Regions from separate parts of the Paenibacillus ihbetae genome, predicted to be linked through region 1. Evidence: riboswitches for the same ligand, from Rfam matches in the RefSeq annotation. Region 1 holds a riboswitch; each other region holds the start of a gene.

Region 1 (4,214 bases):
GCTTCGAGGTGGAACGCGAACCGGCGTGCCCCAGGGCCGAGGCGTGCGCCGATCCGGTTCAGCAGCTCAGTGGCGGGCGGGAGCAGTGCTCGCATGATGGGGCGAGAAGTGAAATAGACGACATCCGCCACATCGCCCGGCGTGTCGAAGGGATGCTCGTAGATGCCGGTGATCACCGCCTCGCCATCCCCATTCCAGAAACCATCGCAGGCGAACTCGGTTCCCTCGACATAATCCTCGACCAGGAACAGCGTGTCGGACACGACATCAGTGCCGACACGAGCCGACGCGCGGGCGATCTCGTCCAGAGACTGCTCGACAGCCTCCGCCCAGGCGTCAGCCGAAGCGACCACCCGGACGCCGATCGAGTTGGTGCCGATACTTGGCTTCAGCACCACCGAACGGTCGGATGGTGGTCGGAACGTGCAGAGTTCGTCAGGACGCAACGCAACGCAACGGAATGCGGGAGTGAGATCGGACGTCAGCCGACGGAAGGCTGCCTTGTCCTTGCATAGGCCCGCAAGATGCTTGTGCGCGGGTGAGGCAAGGCGCATGATGGCAGCGTAGCTCGGCTCCCAGCCATAGAAGACGGGGGTGTCGTGCCGGGCGGCCTCATCTGGGCCCGCTGGTACCCGGTCTCCAAGGGCGGCCACGACGTCGTCGAAGGCCGGCTCGGCACAGATCCGGACCGGGACTTGCGTAAGCGCGTCGTGGAGGACGGGCGAAAGCGCGGGGCCGGAGAGCAGGCAGCGCACCGGCTCGTACGTCAGCACCACAGCCTCAGCGGCTTGCCCGGCTGGTATCCGATGAAGGCCTGGACGCTGATCCGGATGCCGCCGGAGAAGCTGCTGACCGCATGCGGCTTGCGCGTGTTGATCAACACCAGCTCACACTCCTGGGGATGGATGACAACCGGCTTCGGCAAGTCGGTGCGCGGGATGGTGCCGTCGGGGAGCCGCTCAATGTCGGCATACGACAAGGTCGGGACATTCCAGCTCTCGAGCGTGCCGCCGACCGGAGGCATCTTCAGGTAGATATTCGCGCTGAGCTGCTGGTCGAGCGGGCAGATCGACGCAGGCAGGCAGTCGACATGCGGCTTCTCTTCGAGAATATGCGAATCGTCGGGCGGCATGATGCGCACCATGCCGGCGAACATTTTCCGGCCCTCGAAGGCGGCGATCGTGGCGCCATCCATCCAGGCCTCATCCAGATCGAGTCGCAGCCGGTCGATCGGCGACAGATTCGGCGCACAGAGATCGCGTAGCCTGCGCAGTCCCGGCAGGGCCGCCTGATAGTAGTTCTCCCGTTCGGCGCTGCCCGCCGGGGTGCCGTAGGTCGAGTTGAACGGGATCCCGACGCGGTAGACCCCATAATATTTCTGCTCCGGCACGCCGTCGATGTAGACCTCGTGTGTATAGGCATCAAGCGACGCCTGGGCGAGAATGAAATCGATTATTTTCTGGGCTGTCTCCGAAGAGACATAATTCGGAATTCGAATCGCTGGCACTTTCTCTTCGATCAGATCGCGAATGCTCTCAGGCGAGAGAGAATGGTGAATGGGAACTTCTTCGTAATTGCTAACCATTGTGTTCGTATCAGACATCACATCATTACCTCCAATTCAATAAATGACAACGTTACTCATATAAGTATGTAATTCTCTTCTAAATCCACGCTTGTACTTCAATCCCCCCTTAAGCGTTATTTATATATCATGGCAACATATCCATATATTTACTTTAATGGACAACACAAATAACCTCCCATCAGGTATTCTAAAAGAATAGACGGAGGCTTCCCGTCGTATTCGGTAACTGGCTGGCATAGTGAACATTCACCTTAGCCCCTGTAGCTTTGCGTCCCCGTTTTTCAGCGGGTTTGCCATTATCGTACGATATATGGAATTGTTGTTTAATGTAAATTTATATGATATTTTGTCGTAATGAAATAGACCTATAGTTATGTTTATAATTAAATGCCTAGTCTTACAGTCCCGATTTTGTAATAAATCTATATTTTTTAGCTATATATGAATTGTATTTATATACTTACTTTCACAGCTGCGAAATACTAGATAACCCTTACGGTGACAAGGGAAATGGGAATGCTCATGCTAAGATATCATCTGAAAGAACACAACGAGAAGTCTGATGAAGAATGACGAGTCTATTGAATAAGATTCGTTTATTTTTGTTGGATGCTGACAAAAGCTTCGGTCAGCAGTCTTTACGTTTCGTACTATAATTTTTGCTGTTGTTTGTCCAACCGGACCCCCGTTGTGCGGGGTTCTTGCATTGCTATTTTGTTGGAAACACGTGGATCTAGAGGTTACGGGCGCATGGATAACGAATTATTCCAAGAACAAAATATACTAGCAGATATGGAGATACACCAAATCTTTTTGAATTACATTGCAGCAAGTACCTATTCCATGAGGAGGGTTGTCCATGAAGACCGAAATTAACAGAATCCATCATGTGGGGCATGTGGTCCATGATATGGAGACGGCGCTGGAGTTGTACCGCAAGCTGGGCTTCGTATGCCGACCGCCTGCCTATCCGACAATGGCTGAACAAGAAGGTGAGAGCCCTAAACCGTTTGGAGCAGCTAATGCCCATATCGACTTTGCCGACAATTTCATTGAGATCGTAACGATTGTGCAGGAGGGAGGGAGAATTCCTGACGATGCGCATTTTATCCCGCTTACGGCACCCCCAGCCGTGCTCCCGCGAATCATCGCCTCTATCAAGCGGACCGTTGCGACGATCACTCGTTGTCTGGACCGCTTTGAGGGAACGCATATCTTGGTCTTCTCCACTTCAGAAGCGGACACTTCTGCGGCTCGACTGGACGCGGGAAGCGTTGGACATGGTGGTGTCAATACGATACAGCGTCCCGTGGAGACCTCAACCGGTACTCAATTGGTTTCGGTACGCTTGTTGGAAATCGAGGACGAGCAAGTATCCGAAGGGCGGTTGGCATTCGCTGAAAATCTTCCATTGGACGCTGGGCTGAAACAGATCCATACGGAACATCCGAATGGGGCAATTGCGTTAGTCGAAGCGATACTGTGTGTGGAGGATAAAGCGTTCGATGCCTATGTGACACGGTATCAGCTTTATTTGGGAACTCCGCCGCAACAAGAGGGGAAGGCGCGTGTCTTTGATCTAGAGGGCGGACGCATTAAGCTCATTCCTGAATCCCATGTAACCGATTTGCTCCCGGGAGAAGCCTTCACGTCTTCACCGGGATTTGCCGGATATGCAGTCAAGGTGCGGGACCTTGCTTATACAAGGCGTCATCTTGAGTCCAATGGATTTCCGGTGGTTGAGACGGCGCGGGGAGATATTTTCATTCCGAGCGCCTCCCTTCTCGGGACGGCTCTCATTTTCACGCAAAGATAAGCATCCATATTTTTTTTTCGATCCCTGTCACACTCCGCATCCTTTGCCCGTCATACAGGTAAAAATCGAAGGGAATGATGAACGATGCAACAGTATGATGTGGTCGTTGTTGGCGGAGGGATTGCGGGGTTGGCCGCTGCAATTTATGCAGCGAAAGCAGGGAAGCAAACGCTCATCATTGAAAAACAGGATCGGTTAGGCGGCCGGGCCATGTCCATGAAGAAAAGAGGTGCTTACTTCAATCTGGGCGGGCATGCCTTGTATAAGGGGGATGCTTACGCGACTTTCATGGAGTTGGGACTTAACGTACAGGGAGCGGAGCCCTCGATTGACGGTTACGGGGTGTGGAAGGGGAAATTGAACGTTTTGCCCACGGATATGAAATCTTTATTCACGACCCCGCTCTTGTCTTGGAAGGGGAAGCTGGAGCTTGCTGCCTGGCTGGGGAAACTCGGGAAAATGGATACTCATCCCTATGATCGCATCAGTATTCGCGAATGGGTCGAATCGAATCTGCGGGATCCGATGGTGCGTAATATTTTTTATTCTTTGCTGCGGACGGCAAGTTATGTGGTAGGGCCGGATTTGCCGGCAGCAGGCCCTGCATTGAAGCAGCTGCAAAATGCTCTTCAAGGGGTGTTGTATCTGGATCGGGGCTGGGGCGAACTGGTCGAAGAATTAAGAAAAAAGGCATCCGATCTCGGCGTGCGTTTTGTAACGAACAGCCTGGTTACGTCCATCGATGTCCAGGATGGCAGCGTGCGTCACGTGCTGTGCAAGGATGGAGCGAAGATCGGCGCACACCATGTC
Region 2 (4,214 bases), 1.4 Mb from region 1:
GGCCATGTGGTAACCCGCTCCGTGTACGGAGGATTCGGCGATATCTGGGATGAGGATTGGCATGAGCTTCAGTTCCATGCAATCATCCAATCCGGACAAGCCGGCAAGGATATTCGGAATATTGCCGCTGTCACCGGCGATAATTTCGACGAGCCTAGTGAGCCGGAAGAAGAAGTCAAGGTCTATCCGCGCGATCCAGTGATCGTATCCGAGAAGTCCGCAATGAATCTTGAAGCGGGCAAGCAAACATTCGAAGTCGGGGATACCGTTACCTATACGATCCGGACAAGAACGGTGCTGGACGATACGTATATGTCCAACCTGGTAATATCGGATACGCTGCCGGCCGGTCTGGAATATATTCCGGGCAGCTTGAAGGTCGACGGTGTTTCGGTCACCGATGACCAGGACAGCGACAAAGGCCATTATGCTTCAGGTCAGGTTGTCGGTAACGTCGGGGATGTATGGGATACGAAATGGCATACGCTGGAGTTCCAGGCGAAGATCGTAGCAAGCGCCGGAGAATCGATTCGTAACACCGGTGAAATTACCGGGGACAACATCGATCAGCCGAGCCGCCCAACGGATGAGATTGTGGTTGAGGAAGGCGACACGCCGCCGGTAGACCCACCGGTTGATCCGCCAGTCGATCCACCCGTCAATCCACCGGTAGATCCAAATCCACCGGTCACACCGCCTGTAACGCCGCCGACGCCTTCTCCTGTCATCGAGTCACGGAAGACGTCACGGGATCTAAGTGGCGGCATCGTCGGGGTCGGCGATACGCTGGAGTATACGATTTCCGCACGGAATACCGTTGCGGGCAGCTATGTATCGAATCTGGTGATTGCCGACGTCCTGCCGGAAGGGCTGACGTATGTAGCAGGCAGCCTGAAGGTGGACGGCATTTCCGTCACCGATAACGTTGATGGAGACAAAGGCCAGTACGTTAACGGCAAAGTGAGCGGTAACTTTGGACGGATTACGGATACCGAATGGCATACGATTGCGTTCAAGGCAACCGTCAAAGCGGAACAAGCCGGCAAAACGATCGAAAACATCGGTGAAGTCACAGGCGATAATGTGACAAGTCCACAAAAGCCATCGAATGTCATCGAAGTGACCGACAGCCGGAATAACGGTGGTAACAACACCAACCCTGGTGGCACGGGAGGTTCCGACGGAGATTCGAATGAAGATCCGAATGGAAACTCGAACGAGGACACAGACGGCGATTCTAACGGGAACCCGGATGAAGACTCGAATGGAGACGCTGACGGGGATTTGAATACCGGGGCACAAACACCGGACGATCGGAACGATTCAGACTTAGGCAAATCGGGTGCATCTCCACAGAATCCGGCACAATCCGGAGATCAGGCAGCAAATGAGCCTAACGGTAATAAATTGCCGAATACGGCTACGAATATGTACAGCTATTTGCTGGCTGGATGCATCATTTTCTTTACAGGACTGTTCCTGATCAGAAGAAAAAAGGTATAAAGATATGAGTTGCAAACAGTCCCTCCGGAAGATTATGGAGGGGCTGTTCTCACTTATAGCCCAGAGATTAGCAACGCGCAGTTATAGATGAAAAGCAAGATCTGAATCCTTCGCATAGATGTTTTTGTCCACTACCCAATTATGGGTATTTTCTTTATTTAAGTAAAATTTTATAATTGTAAGCAAGTCACCTGATGGTAGATAGTTAAAATTTAAACTAATTCATAATTCGTACAATCTATCGCAAACCCATCGAAAGTGTGGTGACGCTAAGCTACAAGGGCTAACGTGGATGCTAATAGGCACCCACAATGCCAGCCAGTTGCCGAATACGACGGAAACCTCTGATTCGACAAGCGACAACGATTGGATAGGGAACTGTTGATTTTAGATAACCCTGTGACCTGATGCCGCTGCAGAACTGAATCGGGTAGAGCCTCCAACATTTTAAGAGAAGCATGTGTAAAAAGTTTGTTCGTCTAGGGATGAGCGATCGACTCTCTGTTTGAGAAGGTTTGCCACGAACACGGTGGCAGCTGTCATAAATCACTTGCTACGACGGGGATGGGATGTGATGGTTTCTATAGTGAACGAACTGAAGCATGTATCTCAAGAGCTTGAATATCTTCGGAAGGAACTTGAGCGAATGGCCGGCAGTCTTGAATTCGTCCATCAAGATGTTGTCGCTCTTTCGCAGTCGCTCGATAAGCTGATTGTCCGTTACATGGAATTAAAGAACCAAGAGGAAGCGATAAAAAGAAAGTGCGCATGCGCGAAGTCCAATAAATCAAGGCATGGGTAGATAAGTCTTCCATAAAAAAATAGAACCCCGGATGTCGGCTCTCGACCTTCTGGGGTTTTTTGCTTAAAAGATATGGCGCCTCCACCTTTAAGGGAAGCCATTTCAATTCAGGTGCGTTGGTTTAATCATTTTTCTGTACGAGCGAACAGCTGCTCCAATTATCCATTGTAATGTACCCGCGCCGGACGAGCGCAAAGATCGTATTGGTTCGGCAATACCACTCCAAGTTGGGTACGGATGACGAATCCGAGCCTGCCCCCTTCGTCAAGACACCCTCATACGTCCAGTATCCGCCTTTCTTCCAGCGGACAAGTCTCCCATGCTTCTTAGCTTGTTCCAACGCTTCTTGTTGTATTTCCGATAACGTCAATTCATCCTCACCACACAAATCCTGTAATATCTGTCTAGAAGACGGATGGAATATACCAATTAAAGCATAAGGAACTGAATATTTTCTGAATAACCCGAAGTGCAAACGACCAATGGACATTGTTAGACGCACTGATTCATCAGCTAGTAAGAGGATCAGAATACCAGACATTATATCTGGACATTCGCGGAACACTACTTTATAATCAAATAGTTACCTTGAGTAACTAATTGGATGGAGGTTCCCCATGAGCACCTACCGACATTTCTTTCAGCAGTACTTCAGACTGTACCGTCCGTTCGTCAATGAACTGAATCGGCGGCTCGAGGATTTCGGGCTGTACTATGCCCAGTGGTCGATTATGTATTATCTGGACGCGAACCAGTCGATGACCTTGGTCGAATTGTCCAAAGTTTTGTACGTAGAGAAGCCCACGGTCACCAGAACGGTGAACGCGTTGATCAAACTGGGTTATGTGGAGCAGATCCCGGCTTCGGACAAGCGGGAGAAGCGAATCCGGTTATCAAGCAAGGGCATCGATGCCGTGCTGCAGATTCGTCAATTATTCGATGACTATGAGATGGAGATCATGGAAGGCGTCTCCGCCGAAGAGCAAGCCAGCGTCATCCGTGTTATGGAGACTGTCAGGGATAACATTATAAGAAAAGGTGATTAACTTGCAGCAAGAAAACTCCCGTGATCGTTTATGGAGCAAGGACTTTTTGATTGTGTTCGGCGTCAATTTCCTGCTCTTTCTTTGTTTTTATCTATTAGTTGTTATTATGCCTACCTATGCGGCCGAGGAATTCCATGCATCGACAGGAATGGCCGGCTTTGCTTCCAGCATCTTCGTGGTAGGCGCGCTGATCGGGCGCCTGATCGGAGGAAGCATTATCGAGAGAGTCGGACGAAGACCGCTGCTGTTGACCGGGCTGGTCTCGTTCAGCGTTTTAATCGGACTGTATTTCATTATTAACAGCTTAGCGGTGCTGCTCATCGTTCGTTTCCTCCACGGCCTGGCCTTCGCGCTGGCCTCCACGGCTACCGGTACGATTGCCGCTAGCTTGATTCCCAACTCAAGAAGGGGTGAAGGGACCGGCTATTACGGTGTCAGCATCATCATTGCATCGGCAATCGGCCCTTTCATTGGACTTATGATTCTCGAGCATGCCTCTATGACAGGCAATTTCGTCCTATGTGCGATCCTGGGCGTGCTCTCATTGATATCCTCGTTATGCATGCGCATTCCGAAGCTGGTGCTGACCGCCGAGCAGCAGCGGGAGATGAAGGGCTTGCGGCTCTCCAACTTCATTGAGCTCAAGGCGCTTCCGATTTCGATCATAAGCTTTGTGATGGGCTTCGGATATTCCAGCATTTTGTCGTATCTGAAGATCTTTGCGGGGGAAATCGGGCTGGTGGAAGCGGCAACCTACTTCTTCATCGTGTATGCGATCGTGGTCATTCTGTCCCGGCCGTTTACCGGACGCTGGTTTGATCACCGGGGAGCGAACATCGTGATGTATCCGGCTATCGTGTCCT
Region 3 (4,214 bases), 340 kb from region 1:
TGGGTGAGGATCATATCTGCTATAGGCGGAACGATCCTCACTATACCCCTGAGACAATAAAAAGGAGGACAAGACACGAGATCTTGCCTCCTTTTTTATTTCGACCCGCCTATTGCCTATTGCCTATTGCCTATTGCCTGCACTTGGAGTTGTAACTTCCCTGCAGCAGCATGCATGCTTTAACGCTGCGGCTTTATTGCTTGTCTTGCAGCATGCGGACCAGGATCACGACGGCTTCTGCCCGCGTGGCGGTGCTGGACGGCTCAAACCGGTTATTGGAGCGGCCTTCGATGACTCCTAGCTGCTCCGCATATCTAACATAACCTTTGGCCCAAGCCGGGATTTCAGCATCGTCCTTGAACGAAGTCGCTGCATTGGCAGCAGATAGACCCTGGCCTCGAATCAGCATGGTGATCAATTCCGCCCGGCTGATCTTTTTGTTCGGGCGCAGCATATCATCGTTGTAGCCTTCGATGATCCCCGCTTGGATCGCAGCGGACAATTCCTCCGATGCCCAGGCAGGGATGTCTTCCCGATCCTGATAGGCTTCCAGGACACCGGTATGGTCCACAGGCTGCAGCTTCATCGCCCGAGCTACCATTAGCGCGAACTGCAGTCTGGTCACCTCTTCATCCGGCAAAAGCTTATCGCTCGAAACGCCTTTAATTATGCAGAGTTGCGAAGCGGTATCGATATAGGGTCTCGCCCAATGACTCCGGGTGTCCGTCCATGTGAGCTGCGGGCAAGCTGCTCCATTCGACCCTTCCGAAGGGGTTTCCGTATCTTTAGGCTCGTCGGTTTTATCCTCTGAAGGGTTCACCGGGCTAACCGGTGGCCCTGACGATGATCCGCCATTATAGGAACCCGAGTGCCCGCCATTATCAGGTGCTGGCGAGCTTGCGTTCAATCGGGTAACCACGATCGTGTATGTTTTCGTCGTTATTCCATCCTGCGCAGTTACCGTCACGACGATTTTGTTGTCACCGACGTTCAGTTCGATGGCTTCCGACGGAGTGCCGCTCTTGACCGGCTGCCCGTTCACCGTCACGGTCGAATTTGCATCGAGCGTTGTCGCCGTAATCGTCAGCTTATATACATCGTTAGTCACAGCAGCCGCATAGGCGGTCGTCCCGCTGGCGAATGCCGGCGTTAGTGTGCCTTTCGACAGCTCCACATTCGTTAAGTCCGCGCTGTTGCTCGCCGCACGGGTTACCTTCACCATATAGGTATTCGTCGTACCATCCTGTGCTGTTACCGTCACGGTGATTTCATTGTCACCGACGTTCAGCTGAATCGCCTCCGATGGCGTACCGCTCTTGACCAAATGCCCGTTCACGGTCATGGTTGCATGCGCATCCACCGTGATCGGTGTAACCGTCAGGCTATACACATCGTTCGTCACGGCAGCTGTATAATGGGTCGTTCCGGCTTCGAACGCCGGCGACAGGGTGCCTTTCGACAGCGTCAATTGGCTTAGATCGGTCGGCTCCGATACCGTCACCGTGCTTGTGTCCGTGAAGCTTCCATCCTCCGTCGTCACCGTAATGGTAGCCGTGCCCCGTCCGACCGGCGTAACGACGCCGCTTGCGTCTACCGTCGCAATAGCGGGATCCGACGACGACCATGTCACATTTTTATTCATGGCCGTATCCGGCAGGACCGTTGCTATCAATTGTTCCGTGCTCCCGCCGCGAATCAGCGAAAGGGTGGAGGGTGTTACGTCAACGCCGGTTGCAGCAACGGTGTAGGTAATTGTCAGCTTAGGGCGGAGGGATACTACATAAAATGTTTCCGGGTGAAATCCTCTGGACCAATTCACGGATGGTATTTCGTCCGCAACCTTCAGCATAAAACCATAATTCTCCGAGGTGCCCTCAACCCATTGCTGCACGAGGCCGGTCAGATCGAAACTGCATATTGCACTATTTCCAGCGCAGCCGATCGGTTTGGTTGAGTAAGGGATCGAATCATAAATGGGATTCGTAATGGAGGTATTCCATGTGATGCTGCTTTCATTCCAATCCTGAGCGACTCTATAGACGTCAACCGATACGGTCCCATTGCCCGAGTTCCCGAACGGAAGCGCGCTCAGTTCAAACTTAGCGTCCGTAATGGTCGCGTTTTGCGGTATGGAGGGGAGATCGATCTTAAAAAATGGCCGAGAATCACCATAGTCTCCATAGTCCCGTCTTGTAAGGACTGAGATGCCGGGGGATGGCGTATCAGGCTTTAGGCTGCTGACGGTAGCCGAACTCATACCCGTATACCCGTCGACGCCTTCTTGTAATACTTTAGTTACCGTCGCGGGAGCCGCGGAAGCCGTCGTTGGGAAGGATACGACCACCCATGACGATAATAACAGGGTTACACAAAGAATGAATGAAACCGATTGCTGAAACGGCCGCCGAGGGCTTGTTTGCATTTGTATTCCTCCTGCCAGAGATGAGTTGAGGTGATTGGATAGTTTAAAGCAACATTCGTATAATCGGTCGTCTCCCAACATTTAAGTGTCTCTCCTGTGAGACCATCTTAATAGCACCGCAAGGATGCTGCCGCTCTTAAGACGGGCTCTCTCATCATCGAACCTCCTTCACGTGGATAATTCGACCTTTGGAAGATGATTTTTTGAACGCCAAAAAACCTTCATCTGCCCACAAACAGACGAAGGTTCATCTGCCGTTTCGGGCAACTGGCTGGCATAGCGGATGCACTTTAATCCGCCTTAGCCCCTGTAGCTTTGCGTCCCCGCTTTTCAACGGGTTTGCCATGATCCAACGGTTCGATTTTTTGTTACATTTGTTGACAATTGAACTATACAAACGGGCGGAAATTTTTGGTATAGGCCTGAAGGTTTATATCTCTTCTTCTGTTCAGAGACTCTGATAGAGGAAATGATATCGAAGTTCTGTGGTGGGGTGGCCTATTCAGCTTATAGTCTCAGAAAAACAGTGGTACTAATAGTATCGCAGACCAGTAAACCGCTAAAAGAATGTCTCTTGTCATAAAAAGTCGAATTCTGTAATTTGCGCGAGGCTGTTTCTCTGGGCACATATTGAAATCTTAAAAACAGGAGTATAGATCTACCAATAAGAGGTGTCAGCGGAGGGGGAGAGGGAAGAGTTGCGTACTCGGACTGAACCGAAAAGCTCGCCAACAACAAGAAGGAGGGCAAGAAATGAAATCTTGCCCTCCTTTATTTCTCCCCACACATAGGCAGCGGGAAATTGCGGATCCCTTGCGCCCAGCGGAGCGGACGAATCGATTCCGAAGAAACGGAGTGTTCGCCTTTGTCGCCGGATTTCCCCCTTGCTGGAGACAATTCGAGAAATCCGGCGACAACAGCGATCGTAGAAACGATACGTACGCGAAGCGTCCTCTGAGCGCTACCCGCACGCCCTTAAAATTACAGATACAGCACCAGCGCAATAACCGCTGCCAACACAATACGGTAAATCGCAAACGGCACCAGCTTGATCCGGTTAATCAGCTTCAGGAAGAAGCGGATCGAGATCAGCGCGAACACGAAGGCTGCCAAGAACCCGGCGATGAAGAACGGCAGCGCCTCCAGCGTGAAATACTCCCAGTTTTTCAGCAAGGACAGCAAGCTTGCCCCGAACATGATCGGCACCGCCATGATGAATGTGAAGTCTGCGGCTGCACGGTGGCTCATGCCGAGCATGACGCCTCCAGAGATGGTGGAGCCTGAACGGGAGAAGCCCGGCCATAGCGACAGGCATTGAATCAGGCCGACACTGAAAGCCTGCTTGTACGTAATCTGATCGACCGATACGATTTTCGCTTCCTTGTTCGAGCTCATCTTGTCCGCGACGATCATAAAGATCGCCCCAAGGACAAGACCGATCAGCACCGTTTCCGTCGAGAACAGATGCTCGTCGATAAAGTCCTCAAACAATACGCCCAGCACGCCCGCCGGAATCAAGCCGACGATCACTTGGCTCAGCTTCAGGCGCCCGGTACCGGCGGGAACGCCGGCTTCGGGCTTTTTGCGCTTCAGGCCGAGAAGATCAAGAAAGCGATCTTTAAACACGACAACGACCGCGAGGATCGAGCCGAGCTGAATGACGACCTTAAAGGTGTTGGCTACGTATTTCGTAAGAAACTCTTCGGATTTCAGCCACATGTCATCCACGATGATCATATGGCCGGTAGAGGAAACGGGAGCGAACTCGGTCAGTCCCTCGACGATTCCTAGA

The links. A riboswitch is a leader RNA that binds a small molecule or an ion and turns the genes downstream of it on or off. The one in region 1 is predicted to bind cyclic di-GMP.
Region 2: another riboswitch for cyclic di-GMP. It lies ahead of BBD41_RS15315 (aspartyl-phosphate phosphatase Spo0E family protein); the one in region 1 lies ahead of BBD41_RS09460 (hypothetical protein).
Region 3: another riboswitch for cyclic di-GMP. It lies ahead of BBD41_RS10885 (cadherin-like beta sandwich domain-containing protein); the one in region 1 lies ahead of BBD41_RS09460 (hypothetical protein).

Annotation. Positions count from the first base shown of each region.
Region 1 covers NZ_CP016809.1:2,085,509-2,089,722, reverse strand. Annotated here, with positions in the region: gene BBD41_RS09465 (ATP-grasp domain-containing protein) at 1-773, opposite strand, end outside; gene BBD41_RS09460 (hypothetical protein) at 767-1,603, opposite strand; cyclic di-GMP riboswitch class I at 1,807-1,893, opposite strand; gene BBD41_RS09455 (VOC family protein) at 2,448-3,404, shown strand; gene BBD41_RS09450 (FAD-dependent oxidoreductase) at 3,489-4,214, shown strand, end outside.
Region 2 covers NZ_CP016809.1:3,448,493-3,452,706, forward strand. Annotated here, with positions in the region: gene BBD41_RS15310 (isopeptide-forming domain-containing fimbrial protein) at 1-1,503, shown strand, start outside; cyclic di-GMP riboswitch class I at 1,736-1,833, shown strand; gene BBD41_RS15315 (aspartyl-phosphate phosphatase Spo0E family protein) at 2,078-2,305, shown strand; gene BBD41_RS15320 (hypothetical protein) at 2,427-2,675, opposite strand; gene BBD41_RS15325 (MarR family winged helix-turn-helix transcriptional regulator) at 2,923-3,351, shown strand; gene BBD41_RS15330 (MFS transporter) at 3,344-4,214, shown strand, end outside.
Region 3 covers NZ_CP016809.1:2,421,792-2,426,005, reverse strand. Annotated here, with positions in the region: gene BBD41_RS10885 (cadherin-like beta sandwich domain-containing protein) at 194-2,422, opposite strand; cyclic di-GMP riboswitch class I at 2,682-2,776, opposite strand; gene BBD41_RS10880 (undecaprenyl-diphosphate phosphatase) at 3,404-4,214, opposite strand, start outside.